3 regions of the Streptomyces sp. NPDC005576 genome follow, and region 3 is predicted to be linked to each of the others. Evidence: predicted binding sites of a transcription regulator. Region 3 holds the regulator's gene; each other region holds the start of a gene.
What was found. Region 3 encodes HrcA, which represses chaperone genes, less so after heat shock. Its sites were predicted from a motif close to TTNGCACTCNGNNNNNCNGAGTGCNAA; they were not measured.
Positions count from the first base shown of each region.

Region 1: a site for HrcA is predicted at 1,809-1,835, ahead of groL (chaperonin GroEL). Genes of this name have one in related genera too.
Region 2: a site for HrcA is predicted at 2,130-2,156, ahead of groES (co-chaperone GroES). Genes of this name have one in related genera too.

Region 1 covers NZ_JBIAJC010000015.1:38,416-41,692, forward strand. Annotated here, with positions in the region: gene groL (chaperonin GroEL) at 24-1,646, opposite strand; gene ACFYPN_RS25625 (cold-shock protein) at 2,000-2,206, opposite strand; gene ACFYPN_RS25630 (MoaD/ThiS family protein) at 2,635-2,913, opposite strand; gene thrC (threonine synthase) at 2,943-3,277, opposite strand, start outside.
Region 2 covers NZ_JBIAJC010000005.1:74,366-77,642, forward strand. Annotated here, with positions in the region: gene groL (chaperonin GroEL) at 1-1,568, opposite strand, end outside; gene groES (co-chaperone GroES) at 1,668-1,976, opposite strand; gene ACFYPN_RS10355 (polysaccharide deacetylase family protein) at 2,441-3,277, opposite strand, start outside.
Region 3 covers NZ_JBIAJC010000017.1:60,100-63,376, forward strand. Annotated here, with positions in the region: gene ACFYPN_RS27425 (MBL fold metallo-hydrolase) at 78-815, opposite strand; gene hrcA (heat-inducible transcriptional repressor HrcA) at 981-1,997, shown strand; gene dnaJ (molecular chaperone DnaJ) at 1,998-3,137, shown strand.

The DNA.
Region 1 (3,277 bases), on a different contig from region 3:
GAACCGCCGATCCCTGGAGGGGATCAGAAGTCCATGTCACCGCCCGGCATGCCACCCGGGGCGGCCGCGCCGGCCTTCTCGGGCTTGTCGGCGATGACGGCCTCGGTGGTGAGGAAGAGCGCGGCGATGGACGCGGCGTTCTGCAGAGCGGAGCGCGTGACCTTCGCCGGGTCGATGATGCCCTCGGCGATCATGTCGACGTACTCGCCGGTCGCGGCGTTGAGACCGTGACCGATCGGCAGGTTGCGGACCTTCTCCACGACGACGCCACCCTCAAGACCACCGTTGACGGCGATCTGCTTGAGCGGGGCCTCCAGCGCGAGCTTGACGGCGTTGGCACCAGTGGCCTCGTCGCCGGTCAGGTCGAGCTTGTCGAAGACGACGGACGCCTGGAGCAGAGCCACGCCACCACCGGCGACGATGCCCTCCTCGACGGCGGCCTTGGCGTTGCGCACCGCGTCCTCGATGCGGTGCTTGCGCTCCTTGAGCTCGACCTCCGTGGCGGCACCGGCCTTGATGACGGCCACGCCGCCGGCCAGCTTCGCCAGACGCTCCTGGAGCTTCTCGCGGTCGTAGTCCGAGTCGGAGTTCTCGATCTCGGCACGGATCTGCTTGACGCGACCCTGGACCTGGTCGCTCTCGCCGGCTCCGTCGACGATCGTGGTCTCGTCCTTGGTGATGACGACCTTGCGCGCGGAGCCGAGCAGGTCGAGACCCGCGTTCTCCAGCTTGAGGCCGACCTCCTCGGAGATGACGGTGCCACCGGTGAGGATGGCGATGTCACCGAGCATGGCCTTGCGGCGGTCACCGAAGCCCGGAGCCTTGACGGCGACGGACTTGAAGGTGCCACGGATCTTGTTGACGACCAGGGTCGACAGGGCCTCGCCCTCGACGTCCTCGGCGATGATCAGCAGCGGCTTGCCCGACTGCATGACCTTCTCCAGCAGCGGAAGGAGGTCCTTCACGTTGGAGATCTTCGAGTTGACGATGAGGATGTACGGGTCGTCGAAGGACGTCTCCATACGCTCCATGTCGGTCGCGAAGTACGCCGAGATGTAGCCCTTGTCGAAGCGCATGCCCTCGGTGAGTTCCAGCTCCAGACCGAAGGTCTGGGACTCCTCGACGGTGATGACGCCTTCCTTGCCGACCTTGTCCATCGCCTCGGCGATCTTGGCGCCGATCTCGGTGTCGGCGGCGGAGATGGAGGCGGTCGAAGCGATCTGCTCCTTGGTCTCCACGTCCTTGGCCTGCTCCAGCAGAGCGGCGGAGACGGCCTCGACGGCCTTCTCGATGCCCCGCTTGAGGGCCATCGGGTTGGCACCGGCGGCGACGTTGCGCAGACCCTCGCGGACGAGTGCCTGGGCCAGAACGGTGGCGGTGGTCGTACCGTCGCCGGCGACGTCGTCCGTCTTCTTGGCGACCTCCTTGACCAGCTCCGCACCGATCTTCTCGTACGGGTCCTCGAGCTCGATCTCCTTGGCGATGGAAACACCATCGTTGGTGATCGTGGGCGCGCCCCACTTCTTCTCGAGGACGACGTTACGGCCCTTCGGGCCGAGGGTGACCTTGACGGCGTCTGCGAGCTGGTTCATCCCGCGCTCGAGACCGCGCCGCGCCTCTTCGTTGAACGCGATGATCTTAGCCATGTGAAGTGGTCCTCCCGGACGGGGTGGATTGCTCCGGACCGAGAGGCGCCCGCGACGGACGGCCTGCGTGCCCGACGGTTCCTTGCCCCGCCGCGCCTGCGGGCCTCACCGGCCCGGTCCAAGTTTCTGTCACTCTCACCTGGAGAGTGCTAACGCCAATGATTAGCACTCGACCCCTGCGAGTGCAAGCGTCTCCCTCGTCCTGGGGACAAGCTTCGGACACCGTACGGGCGGCCCACGGGCCCTCACAGCCCTGTCCTGGCACGGAGGAACGCGCACGCACGCAGGGCCCGCACCCCTGGGGGTACGGGCCCTGCGTGGTGGAGAAACGTCGTTGCCGACCGCGTCCGATCTCAGCCCACGGCGAGCTTGACCATGTCCGCCTGCGGCCCCTTCTGGCCTTGCGAGATCTCGAATTCAACTCGCTGACCCTCTTCGAGGGTGCGGTATCCGTCCATCTGGATCGCGCTGTAGTGGACGAAAACATCCGCACCACCGTCGACCGCGATGAAGCCGTACCCCTTCTCCGCGTTGAACCACTTGACGGTGCCCTGAGCCATGCCTAACTCCCCTATTTCTGGCCCCTGCACAGGACCGCACTTCGCGGACCCGGGTCAGACCTCACACCCTCCGACAGGAGAGGGTGCGTGCGCCGGAACGCTCGACCGCGGCCGAATGTATCTGCCCAACTGCCCTCTGCAACAGGTCAATCGGACGGAAAATCTGGACGCGACGGAACGCCCGAACATGAGGATTTACTGAGAATTTTGGGCAAGTCGGTCCAGACAAAGGCCACTTAAGGCACAGAGGGCATCCGGACTTTGGCTGCTTCTAGTCGCGCAGCGGCTCGATCTCGCACATGCTCGACGCGAGCGGCGGAGGGGGCTTCCCCAACTGTACCGCGCTCAACCCTACGGAATTGCCCCCTCCGCATCGTACGCGAAGGGGGCAACGGTGCTCCGGAGAAAGGCCGTCCGGTCCTGTCCGGTCAGCAGCCGCCGGCGACGGCGGGGATGATCGAGACGCCTGCGCCGTCCGGGGTGGCCGCCTGGAGGCCGCCCTCGAAGCGGACGTCGTCGTCGTTGACGTACACGTTGACGAAGCGGCGCAGCTTGCCCTGGTCGTCCAGGACGCGCGCGGCGATGCCCGGGTGGTCATTCTCCAGGGACTCGATGACCTCGGAGAGGACGGTGCCCTCGGCGGAGACCTCGGCCTGGCCGCCGGTGTACGTGCGCAGGATGGTGGGGATGCGGACCTTGACGCTCATGGGGAGTGCCTTCCTCGGTTCTGGAGTGGTCAGTGGGCCGCGAGGCCCGCGTCGCGGAACGCGTCCAGGCTCGGGCGGATGGTCGCCGTCAGGCCGGTGGTCGGGGAGACCGCGTCCAGGGTCTTGAGGCCGTCGCCGGTGTTCAGGACGACGGTGGTGAGCGTCGGGTCCAGCAGACCGGCCTCGATCAGCTTCTGCGTCACGCCGACGGTCACGCCGCCCGCGGTCTCCGCGAAGATGCCCTCGGTGCGGGCCAGGAGCTTGATCGCGTCGACGATCTGCTCGTCGTTGACGTCCTCCACCGCGCCACCGGTGCGGCGGGCGATGTCCAGGACGTACGGGCCGTCGGCCGGGTTGCCGATCG
Region 2 (3,277 bases), on a different contig from region 3:
TCGACGACCAGGGTCTCGGTCGTGAGCAGCAGCGACGCGATGGACGCGGCGTTCTCCAGGGCGGAGCGGGTGACCTTGACCGGGTCGATGACGCCGGCCTTGATCAGGTCGCCGTACTCGCCGGTGGCGGCGTTGAAGCCCTGGCCCTTCTCGAGCTCGGAGACCTTCGCGGTGATGACGTAACCCTCGAGGCCGGCGTTCTCGGCGATCCAGCGCAGCGGCTCGACGGCGGCACGGCGGACGACCGCGACACCGGTGGCCTCGTCGCCGGTCTTGCCGAGGTTGCCCTCCAGGACCTTGACGGCGTGGACGAGGGAAGAGCCACCACCGGAGACGATGCCCTCCTCGACCGCGGCGCGGGTCGCGGAGATGGCGTCCTCCAGACGGTGCTTCTTCTCCTTGAGCTCGACCTCGGTGGCGGCACCGACGCGGATCACGCACACGCCGCCGGCCAGCTTCGCGAGGCGCTCCTGGAGCTTCTCGCGGTCCCAGTCGGAGTCCGTGTTCTCGATCTCGGCCTTGATCTGGTTGACGCGGCCCTTGACGTCGGCGCCGTCGCCGCCACCGTCGACGATGGTCGTGTCGTCCTTGGAGACGGTCACGCGGCGGGCGGTGCCCAGCACGTCCAGACCGGCCTGGTCGAGCTTGAGGCCGACCTCCTCGGCGATGACGGTCGCACCCGTGAGGGTGGCGATGTCGCCGAGCATGGCCTTGCGGCGGTCACCGAAGCCCGGGGCCTTCACCGCGACGGCGTTGAAGGTGCCACGGATCTTGTTGACGACGAGGGTGGAGAGCGCCTCGCCCTCGACGTCCTCGGCGATGATCAGCAGGGGCTTGGAGCCGCCGGCCTGGATGACCTTCTCCAGCAGAGGGAGCAGCTCCTGGATCGAGCCGATCTTGCCCTGGTGGATCAGGATGTACGGGTCGTCGAGGACGGCCTCCATACGCTCCTGGTCGGTCACCATGTACGGGGACAGGTAGCCCTTGTCGAAGGCCATGCCCTCGGTGAACTCAAGGTCCAGGCCGAAGGTGTTGGACTCCTCGACGGTGATGACACCGTCCTTGCCGACCTTGTCCATCGCGTCCGCGATGAGCTCGCCGACCTGCGGGTCCTGCGCGGAGAGCGCGGCCACGGCGGCGATGTCGGACTTGTCCTCGATCGGACGGGCGGTCGCGAGGAGCTCCTCGGACACGGCCTTGACCGCGGCGTCGATGCCCTTCTTCAGGGAGGCCGGGGAGGCTCCCGCGGCGACGTTGCGCAGACCCTCGCGGACGAGAGCCTGGGCGAGCACGGTGGCGGTGGTGGTGCCGTCACCGGCGACGTCGTTCGTCTTGGTGGCGACCTCCTTCACCAGCTGCGCACCGAGGTTCTCGAACGGGTCGTCGAGCTCCACCTCACGCGCGATGGTGACACCGTCGTTGGTGATGGTGGGAGCGCCGAACTTCTTGTCGATGACGACGTTGCGGCCCTTGGGGCCGATCGTCACCTTGACCGTGTCGGCAAGCTTGTTGACGCCGCGCTCAAGGGCGCGACGGGCGTCCTCGTCGAACTTCAGAATCTTCGCCATGGGCTGTTTTTCCCTCTCGAACGAACTGCGCCCCTCGCCACCCGGCTAGTTATTTCGCAGGGGGCCAGGGGCGCAGAACACACAGCAAATGTGGGTGAGTTACTTCTCGATGATCGCGAGGACGTCGCGCGCCGAGAGGACGAGGTACTCCTCGCCGTTGTACTTCACCTCGGTGCCGCCGTACTTGCTGTACAGAACGACATCGCCGGTCTTGACGTCGAGCGGAAGGCGCTCGCCGTTCTCGAAGCGGCCCGGGCCCACGGCCAGGACGACGCCCTCCTGGGGCTTCTCCTTGGCGGTGTCGGGAATGACCAGGCCGGAAGCCGTGGTCTGCTCAGCGTCGAGCGGCTGGACCACAATGCGGTCCTCGAGCGGCTTGATCGCAACCTTGGAGCTGGTGGTCGACACGATCCGGTCTCCCCCTTCGGAGATCTCACGGGGTTTAACAGTCTGGGTCGGCGACCGGGCCGGATCCGTCGTCGCGGGTGCCGGACCTGCCCTGTCGCTCGTACTGCTGGCACTCTCCAGGGGGGAGTGCCAGCACCGAGACTATGACCGGGATTAGCACTCGGTCAAGCGGAGTGCCAATTGAGTACCCGTGCGTGGCGTCGCCCGCACGCCGGGACGGTCCACCCGGGGACGCGATCCGGGTGCTGCGCAGGGGTATCGCAGGGGTGTGACAGGGGTGTGGCACAGGGGCGTTGCCCGCGGGTGCCTCGCAGAGGTGCAGGCGTGACGGCATGTCGGCCCGGCCCTGCCCCGGAGTCGCGGGGGCGGCGCGGGGGCGGCAGGCATCCTTCCGCATGGACGGTGCGGTGACTGTGCGGCGACGGTGCCGTACGGATCGGACGCCCGGGGACCGGAGGCCCGGGTCAGACGTAGTCCTCCAGCCTGGCGACCGCGTAGCCCTTGCCCGTGATGACCTTCATGACGGTGCGGACCATGTCGGCCATGGTCCCCTTCCACTGTTCGCGCCCCTGGAAGTGGGTGAGGATGATGTCGCCGGGGTGCAGATCACGGTCCCACTCCCGCCAGTCCATGTGGTCGGGGAACGCCTCCTCCGCCCACAGCGGCACGGCCCTGATCCCGCAGGACTTGGCGATGACGAGGGTGTCGCGGTTGTAGTTGCCGTACGGCGGCCGGAAGAGCACCGGCCGCTTGCCGAAGTGCTTCTCCATCCTGTCCTGCTGTCCGCAGATCTCCTTCTTCTGCTGGGCGTAGGAGAGACCGGGCAGATAGGGGTGGGTGAGGGTGTGGTTGTTGAGGGAGACCCCCCGCTTCTGCATCGCGGCGAAGTAGCCGTAGTCCTCACTCGCGAGGAAGTCGCTGAGGAAGGCGCTGTACGGGATCTTCAGCTCGTCCATCATCCGCAGCAGCTCGGGGTCCTTCTCCGCGCCGTCGTCGATGGTGAGGAAGACGATCCGCTCCTTGGTGGGGACGGTCGTGAACACCTGCGGCAGCTCGTCGCCGTCGTCCACCTCGAACCCCGCGCGGCTGGTGATCCGCGGCTTCTCGGCGGGCGGCGCGGGGGCGACCAGGGGCACGGCCGCCAGCCCCCACTTCCTGGCGACGGCGACCCGTTGCGCCTGGCGCCGCTTCAGATGCTCCGCGTACGCGAGGAGGGCGCCGACCGGGGCGGCCTGCGGAGCGGGTCCGGCCGCCGCCCTGCTGTCGCCCCCGGCGGCGCCCTGGTGCGCGTGGTGATCCGG
Region 3 (3,277 bases):
CCCCGGGGGCAGACCGGGCCCCACCGGGCGCCACCAGGTCCGAGCGCCCGCAGAACCAGCGGCAGGAGGCCGTCCGCTCACCCCACCCCGAAGCGTCCCGCCAGCAGCTCCCGCTGCGCCCGTACGAACGCCGCGTCCACCGCCGCTCCGTGCCCGGGCACGTACACCGCGTCCTCCCCGCCCAGCGCCAGCAGCCGGTCCAGGGCGGCGGGCCACCGGGCCGGCACCGAGTCGGGGCCCGTCTGCGGCTCACCCGACTCCTCGATGAGGTCCCCGCAGAGCACCACCGCGGGCGCCCCCGAGGACCCGGACCCCGGCACCAGGACCGCCAGATCGTGGCCCGTGTGACCGGGCCCCACATTGGCCAGCACCACTTCGCGCCCGCCGCCCAGGTCGATCGTCCAGCGGTGGCACACCTCACGCCCGGGGACCACCAGCGCGTCCACCGCCTCCGCCGCGTCGTGCTCGGGCAGGCCGTTGCGCACCGCGTCGGCGTGCATCTCGTCCACCGACCGCCGCATCAGCGCGGCCACCCCGTACGCCCCGAACACCTCGGCGCCGGCGAAGGCCGCCGTACCGAAGACGTGGTCGAAGTGCGGATGACTCAGTGCGACATGCGTCACCCGCCGCCCCAGCAGCCGCTGCGCCTCGATCCGCACACCGACGCCCTCGCGCAGGCTCGCACCGGTGTCCAGCACCAGCGCACGGTCCGCCCCGGCCACCAGGGCGGTGGTCGCGTCCCAGCCCGGCAGCCGCCGCCGGCCCACGCCGTGGCCCAACCGCTCCCAGCCCAGCTCTTCCCAAGAGAGGTCCATGAGGAGACGCTATCCGCATCGACCTGCGCGGTCTCGTGGACCGCGGCCGGTCGCCCTTGCCGGGTGCCCTCCCCACCCCCGTACACTGACCGGGGGAAAGCTGGCACTCAGACGCACCGAGTGCCAGGCAAGAGCCACCACGACCGACAGCTGGAGGTGTGCGCGATGCTCAGCGAACGCAGACTTGAAGTGCTGCGCGCCATCGTCCAGGACTACGTCGGCACCGAGGAGCCGGTCGGCTCCAAGGCGCTCACCGAGCGGCACCGGCTCGGGGTCTCCCCGGCCACCGTCCGCAACGACATGGCGGTGCTGGAGGACGAGGGTTTCATCGCCCAGCCCCACACCAGCGCCGGGCGCATCCCCACGGACAAGGGCTACCGCCTCTTCGTGGACCGGCTCGCGGGCGTCAAGCCCCTGTCGCCGCCCGAGCGCCGGGCGATCCACAGTTTCCTCGACTCGGCGGTCGACCTCGACGACGTGGTGGGCCGCACGGTACGGCTGCTCGCGCAGCTGACCCGGCAGGTCGCCATCGTCCAGTACCCCTCACTGACCCGCTCCACGGTGCGGCACGTGGAGCTGCTTGCCCTGTCGCCGGCCCGGCTGATGCTGGTCCTGATCACCGACACCGGCCGGGTCGAACAGCGTATGATCGACTGCCCCGCGCCGTTCGGCGAGACCTCTCTCGCCGATCTGCGGGCCCGGCTCAACAGCCGAGTCGTGGGACGCCGCTTCAGTGACGTCCCGCCGCTCGTGCAGGACCTGCCGGAATCCTTCGAGAACGAGGACCGCGGGACTGTTTCCACGGTCCTGACCACTCTCCTCGAAACGTTGGTCGAGGAGACGGAGGAGCGGCTGATGATCGGCGGCACCTCCAACCTCACCCGCTTCGGGCACGACTTCCCCCTGGTGATCCGGCCCGTGCTGGAAGCGCTGGAGGAGCAGGTCGTTCTGCTGAAGCTGCTCGGTGAGGCCACGGACTCGGGCATGACCGTACGGATCGGGCACGAGAACGCCCACGAGGGCCTCACCTCCACATCCGTCGTCACGGTCGGCTACGGTTCGGGCGACGAGGCAGTCGCCAAACTCGGCGTGGTCGGACCGACCCGCATGGACTACCCCGGAACGATGGGAGCGGTACGCGCAGTGGCACGTTACGTCGGACAGATCCTGGCGGAGTCGTAAGTGGCCACCGACTACTACGCCGTGCTCGGCGTACGGCGCGACGCGTCGCAGGACGAGATCAAGAAGGCATTCCGTCGGCTCGCCCGCGAGCTGCACCCGGATGTCAACCCCGATCCGAAGACCCAGGAGCGGTTCAAGGAGATCAACGCCGCGTACGAGGTGCTCTCGGACGCGCAGAAGAAGCAGGTCTACGACCTCGGCGGGGACCCGCTGTCGGCCTCGGGCGGCGGCGGTGGCGCGGGCGGCTTCGGCGCCGGTGGCTTCGGCAACTTCTCCGACATCATGGACGCCTTCTTCGGCACGGCGTCGCAGCGCGGACCCCGTTCGCGCACGCGGCGCGGCCAGGACGCCATGATCCGGCTGGAGATCGACCTCGCCGAGGCGGCCTTCGGGACCACCAAGGACATCCAGGTCGACACCGCCGTCGTCTGCACCACGTGCAGCGGCGAAGGCGCGGCCCCCGGCACCTCGGCCCAGACCTGCGACATGTGCCGCGGGCGCGGTGAGGTGTCCCAGGTCACCCGTTCCTTCCTCGGCCAGGTCATGACCTCGCGGCCCTGCCCGCAGTGCCAGGGATTCGGCACCATCGTGCCGACCCCCTGCCCGGAGTGCGCCGGCGACGGCCGCATCCGCTCGCGGCGCACCCTCACGGTCAAGATCCCCGCGGGTGTCGACAACGGAACCCGCATCCAGCTGGCAGGCGAGGGCGAGGTCGGCCCCGGCGGCGGCCCGGCCGGGGACCTCTACGTCGAGATCCACGAGGTGCCGCACTCGACCTTCCAGCGGCGCGGCGACGACCTGCACTGCACGGTCACCATCCCCATGACGGCGGGCGCGCTCGGCACCAAGGTGCCGCTGGAGACGCTCGACGGGGTGGAGGAGATCGACATCAGGCCCGGCACCCAGTCCGGCCAGTCGGTCCCGCTGCACGGCCGCGGCATCACGCACCTGCGGGGCGGCGGCCGGGGCGACCTCATCGTGCACGTCGAGGTGCTGACCCCCAGCAAGCTCGATCCGGAGCAGGAGCGCCTCCTCCGCGAGCTGGCCAAGCTCCGCGGCGAGGAGCGGCCCACCGGGCAGTTCCAGCCCGGCCAGCAGGGCCTCTTCTCCCGTCTGAAGGACGCCTTCAACGGCCGCTGAGCCCCTGCGGCAGCACGACGTGGAACCCGTACTACCACCACCGCCCGCCTGGACCCGTCCCGGCGGGCGGTGCGCGTGCGTCGGGGTGCGGTCGGGTCGTGCCCGGCACGGATTCGGCGAGGCGGACCGGACGTGGCACG